Regions from separate parts of the Sporolactobacillus sp. BBK16-2 genome, predicted to be linked through region 4. Evidence: riboswitches for the same ligand, from Rfam matches in the RefSeq annotation. Region 4 holds a riboswitch; each other region holds the start of a gene.
The links. Region 4 has a riboswitch for S-adenosylmethionine ahead of AC6F33_RS15425 (PLP-dependent transferase). Riboswitches for the same ligand answer to the same signal wherever they lie in the genome.
Positions count from the first base shown of each region.

Region 1 (3,112 bases), 260 kb from region 4:
AATGTGCCATCGTCGACCGCCGGTTTCGGGACAGGAGGAGAAACATTGGTCAATACAGCAGCAGCCAGTAAAACCGTCAGCCCGATCAGAAGCTCGCCCAGTACACTTTTCTTGAGAAAATCCCTCTGCTTCTTCACGCGCACGTTCGAATAGAGCGCAAACAGCAGCATGAGCAGCAGAAGAACCGCTTTTATGATGATGATCCAGCCATAAGTTGAGGTATATAATGCTCGAAATGACGTCAAGTGAATCAGCGTGCCGATCAAGCCGGTTAAAAAGATTACCCCAACTAAAAGAAGCGCAACGTTTGAAAAGCGATGCAACGTTTGCCAGTAGATCTTTTTTTGCTGCTCAGGAGAATCATTGTTTTTTACCGATCTGGGCAGGAAAAGCAGAAGGCAAAGTAAAGACCCAATCCAGATTGACGCGGCAGACAGATGCAGAAAGTCCGCAGCCACAGCCCAAACACGCAATTCCTGATCCTCAGTACCAGCGGCATGGCCGACAAATGCTTTGGACAAAGAAAAGACAAACAACAAGCCGATGAGCACCCATAAGAGTCCACGAACCGTTCGCTCGGATTGCGTGCGAAATAACCAGAAAAGAAGGGAGATGCACAGAATTAAACTACTGATTTGTAGGAACCATGGTGTACCGAATGAGGTCGTCAGCAACGTTTCGCCAACAGCTTTACCCGAAAACGCATGCAGCCAGTTCACATCAGCGTTACGTGTCACTTGAAGCGGCAGCGCGAGCAGAACGCCAAGCAGCAGAATCCCTGCGGCACTCCAAAGTGTTCGCCGCAGCGCCTTTTGGTTAAAAATCACTAGATTTCGTTCCGGATTGAAAAATTTCAGGAAGAACAGTATGCCAAAAAAGAAAGACAAACCAAGATAGATCAGCCATTGAATCACGAGTTGGTCCGCACCGGGAAGATCGCTCCGCGTATCACTGGAAGACTGCACATTTGCGGCACTTTCTTTCGGTTGTCCAACGTGAAAACCAATCGTTCCGTGAACGGCATGCCCATCTGCCGATACGACTTTCCAATTCATCCGGTAATAGCCGCTGGAAAGCTGCTTTTTTACACCATTTTCCAATACGCTTCGGTTCTTCTTGTTACGCTGCGCGTGATCTGTATCAACACGGCTGCCCTTTTGATTCAAAACCTCCAAGGTCAGAAAAGACGGTTGGATTTCTTCATTAAATTGAATCGTGACATTCTTAAGATTTCCGTTTACCTGTTGATTCTGAGCAGGGTTCGATTTCACAACAGAAGCGTGTGCCGATGCAAAACTAGCAAACATTAAAGGAAAAAAAATAAGAACGAGAAACGCACTAATTTTTTGTTTCATAGTTAATTAACCATCCGATCTTTCAGAATCATTGTTGTGCGTGGCCCCGCATGAAACAGCTAAAAAATTGCATCACGAAGAGCACAAAAGTCTGATCTAAAAAAAACAAGCCTAACGACGATGCGAAAGGTTTGCTGCGTTGGTTCTTTCTCATCTTCAAACACCATTCAGTGTTTCTGGAATGGACACCGTGCATGCATGCAAACATGTTGGTTGTCGGGGTTCATTGGGCCAGTCCCTCCCCCACTCTGGATAAGAATTCATATTCAATTCTCAACAAACACAGCACCCCGCCAAACTAGTCATCATTTTACCGAGTTTTACTTTGCGGCTTGCTGTTTTCCAATTTTGCCACACGCCTTCGGTCCAGTTTCGCCTCTAATGCTTGCATCACCGATTCTGTACTTAGCATTTCAGATATATTTTGCTGTACCAGCTTATTAAAAGACAAGAAACGCCTGCGCACCATGATCTTCCTCCTCTCATTATTATTCCAAGTATTATTATATGTTTTTGGTGTTTTTCACATTGTAATACAAATAGGAATCCGTATCAATAGTGATTTCTCAATAATGTCAATGTCTGCGAGACTATCCCCCTGACTTGCGATCAACAGAGACACTCCGCAGGCGTCCGAGCGCTTACTTCCGCAAGATGCGGAAGCTCCATTTTAGCCGCTTATCCCCGTTCAGCAAATCAAAGATCGTGAACTACATCGGGATTAAAATTCCGAGCTTCTAGTAACATCTCATACTTGCTTGGAACATCCAAGCAGCGGCTAAGTCTCTTTTACAAGTTAAGAAAGTATAGCGTTTTGCCTTGTCGGTACGACGATAAGGTCATAAGATTTGGTTGGGCGATCAGGTAAGCGTCCAATCCGAGAAATAAACGGAAAAATTCCGCTTAATTGGAAAATGAATGAAAAAATTGCTTAAATAGACGGAGAAATTCCGCTTATCAAATCGAAAAACATGAAAATGGAGGGTTTTTCTGTGTATAAGCGGAAAAATTACCCTTATACACCTGTGAAACAAGCGCCAGGATGCATATAACCGGAAAATCTCCGCTTATTTTATTCCGGCCGCGTTACTTAATTAAGGATCCCAATGATTTATTAGGAAACTTGGCTTCGCCAAGCCCCTGGCGAAGGCGAAGACTTAGTTGCGACGGCCATGGACGGACTAGTGTCCGGTGAGCCGCAGGACGCGGCGCTTTTTCGGACCGCTTACACTCGTTTCCTTTAAATGTTTTCTTATACTTTCCTACCAGTGTGAAACAGAAATGTCTGTTCGCGCACAAGCTTGATGATTCAAAACGGTATTTAGAGCAAATGAACTTTCGTATGTTTTTATATTCTGATTGACGCATTTGCATTGATAGGATTGCTTGAAGGATTTCTTCGACTTAAGTCATGTTTTTGCTTAAAGAAATTTTTGTACTTTCCACCAAATCGCGATTGGTGATCTGAAGACTCATGCTTTCAGCATCTTTAAGCCACGGATAGTCACGTTTTAGTGCTATTAAAAGATTATTTCAGAGCATAAGTAATCAAAAAAGTGGCTTTCGGATTATGTTCATACCGTTCGATCAGTATGTTTAGCATCTGATCCCAAACAAAACGGTTGTAGCCAAAGTTTCATTGGATGAATAGTTTTTGTTTTTTAGTGGGGTAGATTCATACGTTAAGCCCTTTTAAAGTCATCGTTTCACCTCTTTTCACAGCATAATAGCAGCACAAGCGTTCGCGCTTTCACTAT
Region 1 is NZ_CM187611.1:2,838,028-2,841,139, forward strand. It holds gene AC6F33_RS14055 (copper resistance CopC/CopD family protein) at 1-1,355, opposite strand, end outside; SAM riboswitch class I at 1,503-1,614, opposite strand; gene AC6F33_RS14060 (FbpB family small basic protein) at 1,666-1,824, opposite strand.
Region 1: another riboswitch for S-adenosylmethionine. It lies ahead of AC6F33_RS14055 (copper resistance CopC/CopD family protein); the one in region 4 lies ahead of AC6F33_RS15425 (PLP-dependent transferase).

Region 2 (3,112 bases), 1.6 Mb from region 4:
TGATTCTCATAGAGTCCGCCTTTTGCCGTTAAGTAAAGTAAAAGCCCTAAAGCGACTCCTAAAAAAAATGTAAACACACCGGAGATAGCTGTCATATAGAGCGTTTGACCGGTAGACAGCCACATACTTGGCCAATCAACATTTTGTAACCACTCAAACATTTTCCTTTGTCACCTCAACTCTCACGCCTTCTGAACGCAGAACGTTGATCGCTTTTCTAATGGATTCTGAAGCCCCTTGAATGGAAACGATTGTATGCTCCGATTGAGTGTTCGCTCCGTATGCTAATCCAAGCACCTTTACCGATAGGTTCGTGTTCCCGAGCAGCCGCGATAAGCTGTGTTGAAACGTGGCTTGGTCAGCAGCCGAAAGACTGATTACAGTTCCCTCAGTATGTATCACATCGGAAACTTTGATTTGAATCGGTGTACTTTTCCCAGTATGGTTGCCTACGAATTCTTGAGTAATGGTTTGTTGCGGATTCGAAAACACAGACTCAACTGTTCCTTGCTCAACAATTTTACCGCCGTCAAGCACAGCCACACGATCGCATATTTTTCGAATTACAGTCATTTCATGAGTAATCAGTATGATCGTCAGTCCAAGCGTCTTATTAATTTCCGACAGAAGGGTAAGAATTGAATCGGTTGTTTTTGGATCAAGTGCCGATGTCGCTTCATCACAAAGAAGGACCTTCGGATTGTTAGCCAGTGCTCGTGCAATGCCTACACGCTGTTTTTGACCGCCGCTCAGTTGTGATGGATACGCAGACTCTTTGCCTTCAAGTCCAACCATCCGAATCAATTCGGCAATCCGATCTTCTCTTTGTTTCTTTTTCAGCTTCGTTAATTCTAATGGGAAAGCAATATTCTCAGCAACAGTCCGCGACCACAGCAAGTTGAAATGCTGAAAGATCATTCCAATTGACCGACGTTCTTCACGCAGCTGGCGCTCATCCAAGTCTGTAAGACTTCGACCATCAATCGTGATCGTTCCTGACGTCGGTTTCTCAAGCAGATTAATCATCCGAATGAGTGTGCTCTTGCCGGCACCGCTATAGCCAATAATGCCGAACACTTCCCCTTCCTGAATAGCAAGGCTAACATCCGATAGTGCACGCACCGGACCCTGATCAGTCCGAAACGTTTTTTCAACATTGCTTAATTGAATCAACTTCGTTCACCGCTTTCAATTATTACAGTCGTAAAAACTTATCCTACGTTTTTACTTGGCATTTAATCTGTATTCTACTTGGTGGCATCCCTCTCTCCGATTTTTGTTTCAACCAATAAAAAAACCCGCCTTGAGAGAGGTGGGATTCGCCTCTCTCATCTGTCAGAAACATTTGTTTCTGAAGGAATTAGCACCTTTATTGCAACGATCTGCAATTAGGTTGCCGGGCATCATCGGGCCAGTCCCTCCGCCTCTCTGGATAAGAGTTTTTCTATTCAATTGAGTGTTAATAATTTACCACGCATAACTCAAGCTGTCAAACCATTTTTTCTCTTAACAGATACCCGATTATGCATATTAAAAAATCCAAGCAGATGTTTCTCTGCTTGGATCTTCATAGACAAAAATCAGGCATAACCCGCTATTCGAGTGTTCAAATAATTATAGCTGCTGTTCTCCCTGCTTTTAGCCGCCTCACCGACCTGAAAAGGATTTTGAAAGAGCGGTTTAAGTTGATTGGCCCTAAAGGACGCTTGCTCCGTAGATGGTCTGCTTCCTTGAGTATTATTCCGTTCTCTAATCAACGAATGCCATGGCAGTGAAACAGCTCCTGATACTTCGCGCATCTTCTCAGTGGATAATTGTTGGGCATCTTCAAGCGAGAGCGTCTTGCCGTACGCATTCGCTTGCAAATAAAGCAGATACTTTCCAACAGACAGGCCTCGTGCTTCGGCATCCTTTTTTCGTTCAAGAGATGCTTGAAGCCACTCAATTCCAATTCCGTTCGCTTGAAGGGATTGACTTGCTCCGCGATTAAAAGATGCGGTCAAGCCCTCTGTAAATACTGATTTTTGCGAGCGGCCGATTTGATTCGTCAAAACTGTTGTAACTAAACAAAGCGATCGCTTATCTGAAACGCCTTCGTTCCTCAGTTTTGAGAAGAGTGCTGAACTGAACTGCTGAAGAGGCATCTTTTGGACGACAGGGATACTCTGAAGCAGTTGTCTTGCTTCACTGTTTAAAGGCTGTACAGAGATAACCTGCATATTACGATCTACACTCGCTTCGATACTTGCCTTTAAATCAAAATACACATATGCAGCTACCGGCCCAGGAGGCGCATAAGTACTATGCGACAACGGAATAAAACAAAGCAGCGAAAATCCAAGTGCGATGATCGGCGTCAGTATCGATTTGGGAAGAAAGTTAAATCGGGCAAGGTGTTTGGAACGTACCGTTTGTCCAATAGAAAGATCAGCCATGCGTCTGAGCCTGACCGATTTGAAGTCGCCTTCATCAGTCAGAATGACAGCACGCCTCCCCTTTTTGGACACGAGTACACCCTGATTAATCAGTTTTCCTCCCCACCTTTCTCGGTCACTGAACCGTTTCTAATTCCGGTTCAATATATGACTTTAATGCACTGAACCCGCCAATATAGATCAGCGACAATGCTATTATATATTTTCGATTCCTTTCAATCGTTTTGCGGCTACACGATACAAATTGTAACAAATCTTTTATCGGCAGCTGCTTCTTTTTCTTTAAATAAGTTACTAATTCCTTGTGCTCAACCAGCCTTTTTGCCGATACTTTTGCATTTTCACGCGCATCCGCATGCTTCGGGCAATGCTTGCTCAACACATCAAATGTAATACCGTATTCGAGCAGCAGTGTTTGATAGCTTTCGATTTGCTCCATACGCTCGTTAATCCGCCGCTGCTCTTCAAAGTGATCAATAGCAGCTTGCTGTTCGATGAAACTTTCTTCCATCGTGTTTTCATCGGTCTGTTTTGTCTGATCCAAATAAATATGGCGTACTTGGCGGGATTCTTTGCGAATGAAATCAATAATTCTGCGTCGAATGACCATGTCTGCAAAAGTCAAAAACTTACTTCCCTGCCCTTTTTGGTACTGGTTAATTGCTTCGTTAAACGCA
Region 2 is NZ_CM187611.1:1,179,233-1,182,344, reverse strand. It holds gene AC6F33_RS05925 (methionine ABC transporter permease) at 1-161, opposite strand, end outside; gene AC6F33_RS05920 (methionine ABC transporter ATP-binding protein) at 154-1,173, opposite strand; SAM riboswitch class I at 1,326-1,439, opposite strand; gene AC6F33_RS05915 (anti-sigma factor domain-containing protein) at 1,581-2,525, opposite strand; gene sigI (RNA polymerase sigma-I factor) at 2,551-3,112, opposite strand, start outside.
Region 2: another riboswitch for S-adenosylmethionine. It lies ahead of AC6F33_RS05920 (methionine ABC transporter ATP-binding protein); the one in region 4 lies ahead of AC6F33_RS15425 (PLP-dependent transferase).

Region 3 (3,112 bases), 310 kb from region 4:
ACATGGAAGGATGTCAGCGTTCAAGAGAAAAGTACTCTGTTGCTTAAGATCGCTGATTTAATTGATGAAAACGCTGATCACCTGGCACTTGTTGAAACATTAGATAACGGCAAACCGCTTCGTGAAACAAAGGGAATTGACGTTCCGGCAAGTTCAGATCACTTCCGCTATTTTGCCGGTGTTATCCGTTCCGAAGAAGGCACGGCTAACGCACTTGACGAAAATACATTGACCATCAATCTAAAGGAACCTATTGGTGTCGTTGGGCAAATTGTTCCTTGGAACTTCCCATTGCTGATGGCCGCTTGGAAGATTGCTCCTGCAATTGCAGCAGGAAACACGGTTGTCATTCACCCATCTTCTTCAACATCACTGAGTCTGCTCGAATTGGCTAAAATTTTCGATCAGGCACTCCCAGCAGGAGTCGTGAATGTTATTACCGGACGCGGCTCTGATTCCGGCGATTATATGCTGCATCATCCCGGCTTTGCAAAGCTTGCGTTCACCGGCTCAACCCAAATCGGTTATGAAGTTGCCGCGGCAGCTGCAAAGCGCTTGATTCCGGCAACCCTTGAACTCGGCGGCAAATCGGCCAACATTTTCTTTGATGACGCTCCATGGGAACGTGCCATTGAAGGCGCACAGCTCGGCATTCTATTCAATCAAGGCCAAGTATGCTGTGCAGGTTCACGAATCTTCGTTCAAGAAGGCATCTATGATAAATTCGTTAGCGCACTAAAAGATGCATTCGAGAAAGTTAATGTCGGTTTGCCTTGGGAAGACGGCGTTCAAATGGGTGCTCAAGTCAACAAACGGCAACTGGAAAAGATCTTGGAATATGTTAAGATCGGCCAGGATGAAGGCGCAAAGCTTGTGACCGGCGGATGCCAGCTGACGGACAACAACCTCGATAAAGGTGTCTTCATGGCCCCAACGCTTCTTGCAGACGCAAATAACGACATGCGAATCGCTCAGGAAGAAATCTTCGGACCGGTTGCAACGGTTATCAAATTTAAAGATGCAGATGAAGCAATTAAACTCGCAAACCAATCGGATTACGGTCTTGGCGGTGCGGTATGGACACAAGATATCAACAAGGCACTCCGTGTCGCTCGCAGCGTACGTACCGGTCGTATGTGGGTCAACACCTACAACCAGCTTCCTGCAGGTGCTCCATTCGGCGGCTACAAGAAATCCGGTATCGGCCGTGAAACGTATAAGAGTATTCTTGATGCTTATACGCAAACGAAGAATATCTACATCAGCACAAAAGAAACAGTTGACGGTCTCTATTAATCAGGTCTGTCATTCTATCAGAAAGAGACGAATGCTTCACGCATTCGCCTTTTTCTTTATTTTTGATTAAACATATCAAATTACTTGTATTTATTGCTTGACAAATAAAACACAGCACGATAAACTGTACACAATTAAATAAATCTTATCAAGAGTGGCGGAGGGACTGGCCCGACGAAGCCCGACAACCAGCACGTTTGATGTGTATGGTGTTAATTCCAGCAGATTAAATTCTGGCAGATAAGAAAAGAACCGGCGAATAAGGCCGCTTCCCTATCTACTCTGCGGGAAGCGGTCTTTTAATCTGCGCACCCTTTTTTCTAAGATTTTATTTAATGTAAAACTTAAAGAACATAGGGAGAGATGAACATGGCAGAGGAAAGAAAATATGGTTTTGAGACTTTGCAGGTACACGCAGGTCAAGTGCCTGATCCTGCAACAGGTGCACGTGCCGTACCAATCTATCAGACTACTTCATTTGTATTCAAGGATGCAGACGAAGCAGCAGACTTCTTTCAATTGAAAAGGCCGGGCAATGTGTATGCACGCATTATGAACCCAACTGAAGATGTCTTTGAACAGCGCGTTGCTCAGCTTGAAGGCGGATCCGCAGCTCTTGCCACCTCTTCAGGACTTGCGGCGATTACGTACGCCATTTTGAATGTTGCAAATGCCGGTGATCATATTGTTGCTGCCTCTACCTTGTACGGTGGTACGTATGAATTGTTCAATGTCACTTTGAAAAAACTCGGTATTGATGTCACATTCGTTGATCCGGATGATCCGGAAAATTTCCGCGCAGCAATCCGTGATAATACAAAAGCACTCTACGGTGAAACGATTGGTAACCCGAAAATCAATATTCTCGATATCGAAGCCGTTGCCAATATCGCACACGAAAATAAAATTCCTCTCATTGTTGACAACACCTTCGGAACACCTTACCTCGTTCGTCCAATCGAATTCGGCGCAGATGTCGTTGTCCATTCTGCTACGAAATTTATTGGTGGCCACGGAACTGCTATCGGAGGCATTCTCGTTGACGGAGGAAAATTTGACTGGCGGGCAAGTGGCAAATTCCCTGATTTCACGACACCGGACAAAAGCTACGGCGGCTTGGTCTATGCTGATCTCGCACCTGCTTCATTCGCTGCAAAAGCACGTATTCAGCTGCTGCGCAACACAGGCGCAACAGTCAGCCCGCAGAATGCATTCCTGTTCCTGCAAGGCTTGGAATCTCTTTCCCTGCGTGTGGAACGCCATGTTCAAAATGCACGCAAAGTTGCTGAGTTTTTAAACAATCATCCGAAAATCACATGGGTAAACTATCCTGAACTTGATGGCAACCCATACAAAGAACTGTCAAAAAAATACTTTCCAAAAGGTCCCGGATCCATTTTCACATTTGGCGTGAAAGGCGGACTACAAGCGGGTAAGACATTAATCAACAATGTAAAGCTGTTCTCATTGCTCGCCAATGTGGCCGATGCAAAATCGCTGATCATTCATCCGGCAAGCACGACACATGCTGAATTGACTGCGGAAGAACAGGCCTTTACCGGTGTAACACCCGAACTGATTCGTGTATCCATTGGTATCGAAAGCGTTGACGACATCATCTATGATCTGGAACAGGCATTGGCAAAAGTTCCGGACGCGGTCGCAGCTAAATAATAGAATAGACAAAGAGTAAAGCTATCGGGGGTTATTAACTAGAAGGAGCCTGCAAATGATTTAGTTTGCAGGCTCCTTATTATTTTTTATTTGTTCAGGCTGAATCTCCCTTTTTTTATCATGGTTTCAACACCGCCGATTT
Region 3 is NZ_CM187611.1:3,402,979-3,406,090, forward strand. It holds gene AC6F33_RS16780 (aldehyde dehydrogenase family protein) at 1-1,296, shown strand, start outside; SAM riboswitch class I at 1,439-1,543, shown strand; gene AC6F33_RS16785 (O-acetylhomoserine aminocarboxypropyltransferase/cysteine synthase family protein) at 1,666-2,970, shown strand; gene AC6F33_RS16790 (NAD(P)/FAD-dependent oxidoreductase) at 3,057-3,112, opposite strand, start outside.
Region 3: another riboswitch for S-adenosylmethionine. It lies ahead of AC6F33_RS16785 (O-acetylhomoserine aminocarboxypropyltransferase/cysteine synthase family protein); the one in region 4 lies ahead of AC6F33_RS15425 (PLP-dependent transferase).

Region 4 (3,112 bases):
TTTCCGGACCGTGTATAGTCATACTTACCATAATGATCAAAGTCCTTTTGATGAAAGGTTGATGATAAATAAACAGGCACATTTGCCGCCCCTGTTTGTGGATCGACAGCAACCGTTTCTTTTATTAGTTTGGTAGAAAAATGAATCGATTCACTCATGTGCGGTCACCTCTTCTTTTAACGTCTGAAATGCTTGATTCAAATCGCTAATCAAATCGTCCGGGTGCTCAATACCGGTCGAAAGACGAAGCAATGAATTAGACAGGCCGTATTCAAGACGCAGAGCTTCGGGAATATCTGCATGAGTCTGCGTTGCCGGATAGGTAATCAGACTTTCAACACCACCGAGACTTTCGGCAAAGGTGATCAAGTGCAGCGATTTGAGAAAAGGTTCGACATAATCCGGCGCGGTTAATTCAAAGCTGACCATTCCGCCTTTGCCTGGATAAAGCACCTTGGTCACAAGCGGCTGCTTCTCGAGATAGGCAACAATCTTGCGTGCGTTCTCCTGATGCTGGCGCATACGCAGGGCGAGCGTTTTCAAGCCACGTATCAGAAGCCACGAATCAAACGGATCAAGAACCACGCCACATGAATTATGATAGAGTCGCAGTTTCTCAGTAACTTTTGTTCGATTTGAGATCACAAGACCTGCAAGCACATCATTATGTCCGGCCAAATATTTTGTTGCACTGTGCACGACAATGTCGGCTCCCTGTTCAATCGGGCGTTGCAGAATCGGTGTGTAAAATGTATTGTCAACGATAAGCAGCAATTCATTTTTTTTCGTAATCTTTGCGATTGCCGATAGATCAACCTCGTGCATCAACGGATTGGTTGGTGTTTCAATGAAAATTGCTTTTGTCTCCGGACAGACAAGATCAGCTAATTCACCCAGATTTTCGCCGTCCCAATAAGAGAATGAGAGATGGTACTGCTTACTCAGAATCTCAAAAAAGCGGAAGGTACCGCCATAGAGATCTCTTGAAGCAATAATATGATCCCCCGAGCTGAATAATGAAAAAGCGAGCTGAATCGCGCTCATTCCTGAGCTGCAGGCAAAGCCCTCCTGACCGCCTTCTATATCGGCAATTGCCTTCTCCAAAATAGATCGTGTCGGATTGCCCGTGCGCGTATAGTCATAGCCTTTTGAGATGCCGATTCCTTCATGTTTATAAGCGGTAGATAGATAAATTGGCGCGTTGACTGCACCCAATTCATCAAAACCATTCCCGATTTGTGTTAATTTTGTTTCTGTCTTATACGATGCCATGTCGCCATTCTCCCTTCAAAACAAATACATTTAAGTTCACCAGATAGATCGTGAGTCGCTTATACAATTCAAAAATAGGTAAAATAAAAAGCCTTCTTCGCAATAAGAAGAAGGCTTGGTTTGCCGGTATCTTCTTATCCCTCAGGCCGCACGCAGCCTGCTGGAATTAGCACCTTGTCGCCATTCGTAAATCAGCGACGGTTGCTGAAGCGTCATCGGGCCAGTCCCTCGGCTTCTCTTGATAAGAATCAAAATGTCTCATTCAGTTGTTGATTAGTGTACACTAGTGCGCCTATTTTTTCAAGACCTTATTCATTTAGAAAAAGTTCGTCCACTCGTTTATTCAGCACATGCGCAAGGCGAAACGCAAGCTTCAATGTCGGATCGTATTTATTGTTTTCGATCGCGTTAATTGTCTGCCTTGATACATTGCATTTTTTTGCGAGTTCATCCTGCGAGAGTTTTAATGTAACCCGCAGCTCGCGAATCTGATTTTTCACAATTTCGTGCTCCCAACCTCAGGCTCTCATTTTCCAGCTGTTAAACGCGTAAAAAATAAAATAGCTTGCAAGCGCCGCAACTAAATAAAACCCCGCCGGATATTTTAGGGACAGTCCAGAAACAGTTCCTAGGTGAAAATAATCCCGCACGAAATCAGCAGCAAAAAGCATTAAGAGCGCAAGCCAGCTGCTGACAATTGATTTCCTTTTAATCATCTGCTTTCGTTCATCCTGAGTGCGTCCTGAAAAAACAAGCCCATCTCCGGTCAGCCAATCAATCACGAAAAACAGGATAAGTCCGAGTAAAGCGTATACACTCCATTCAAGCAGTGAGCTTTTAATGAAATCCGACATGTCAAGACACCTCGTTATGTAAAATACTTTTGACATCATTATATGTGGAATACCTCAGGGGTGTCAAATACTTTTTACATACTCATCTTGGCAAGTCATCCTTATACTTTTTTCTCAAAGCGCTCAATTGATCCAATCTCTGCATATTTTTGTCTTGCTGTTTCTCACTGAGCGACAAGATCAGATTCTCAACTAGGTAAGTCGCTGCAATCATGGAATGAAATTCATCCTTTTCTCCTCGACTCGCAAACAAAAGAGCATCGAAGGCATGATGCGTCCGAAGCACCGGCTGATCGGTAATGACAATCGTCCGATAGCCTGCTGATGCTCCATAATCCAGCAGCACGTCTCCTTCCTTTAATATTCGTGAAAAAGCAAAAATCAACACGACGCAGTTTTTGTCAATATGGACCAAATCCTCGAGCAGCTCGCTCCCCCATTTGCGCAGGATAACAACCGTTACGCCAAACCGAGCCAACCGGTAATTCAGCAATTCCGCAAGGCCGATCGATGGTCCCGGAGCATAAATATAGAGCTTCTTCGCTTCCTGAATCAAAGTAACCGCACGCTCGAAATAAGCCTTGTTGAAATGATTCAACGTCACCTGCAGGAGCTGGACACTCTTATTCAAATGATGAATCTGTAATTTGGTGTGTTCAAGATCGTCAATGGTGTTCATCATTTTTTTTGCCGGCGTAATTTCAAGATCTTCTCTTAATTTCCGCTTGTAATCTTTCAAATTTTTAAACCCAATCATCATCCAAAAACGGGAAACAGAGGCAATGCTCACTCCTGATTCTTTAGCGATTTCTTTTTCAGTCAACAGCATAACTGCTGATTCATTGTGCTGCAGCCATTGGGCAATTTTCAGATGTGTCGGCGAAAGCAGGCTGATATTAATGGGACTGCGACTCATGAGATCACCTTTTTTTGCTTTCATCATAGCATTAGCGTCGCTGATTTCGCAGTTCTATGAAAATAAAATT
Region 4 is NZ_CM187611.1:3,097,635-3,100,746, forward strand. It holds gene metC (cystathionine beta-lyase) at 1-158, opposite strand, end outside; gene AC6F33_RS15425 (PLP-dependent transferase) at 151-1,272, opposite strand; SAM riboswitch class I at 1,404-1,520, opposite strand; gene AC6F33_RS15430 (helix-turn-helix transcriptional regulator) at 1,581-1,775, opposite strand; gene AC6F33_RS15435 (hypothetical protein) at 1,791-2,126, opposite strand; gene AC6F33_RS15440 (MurR/RpiR family transcriptional regulator) at 2,209-3,042, opposite strand.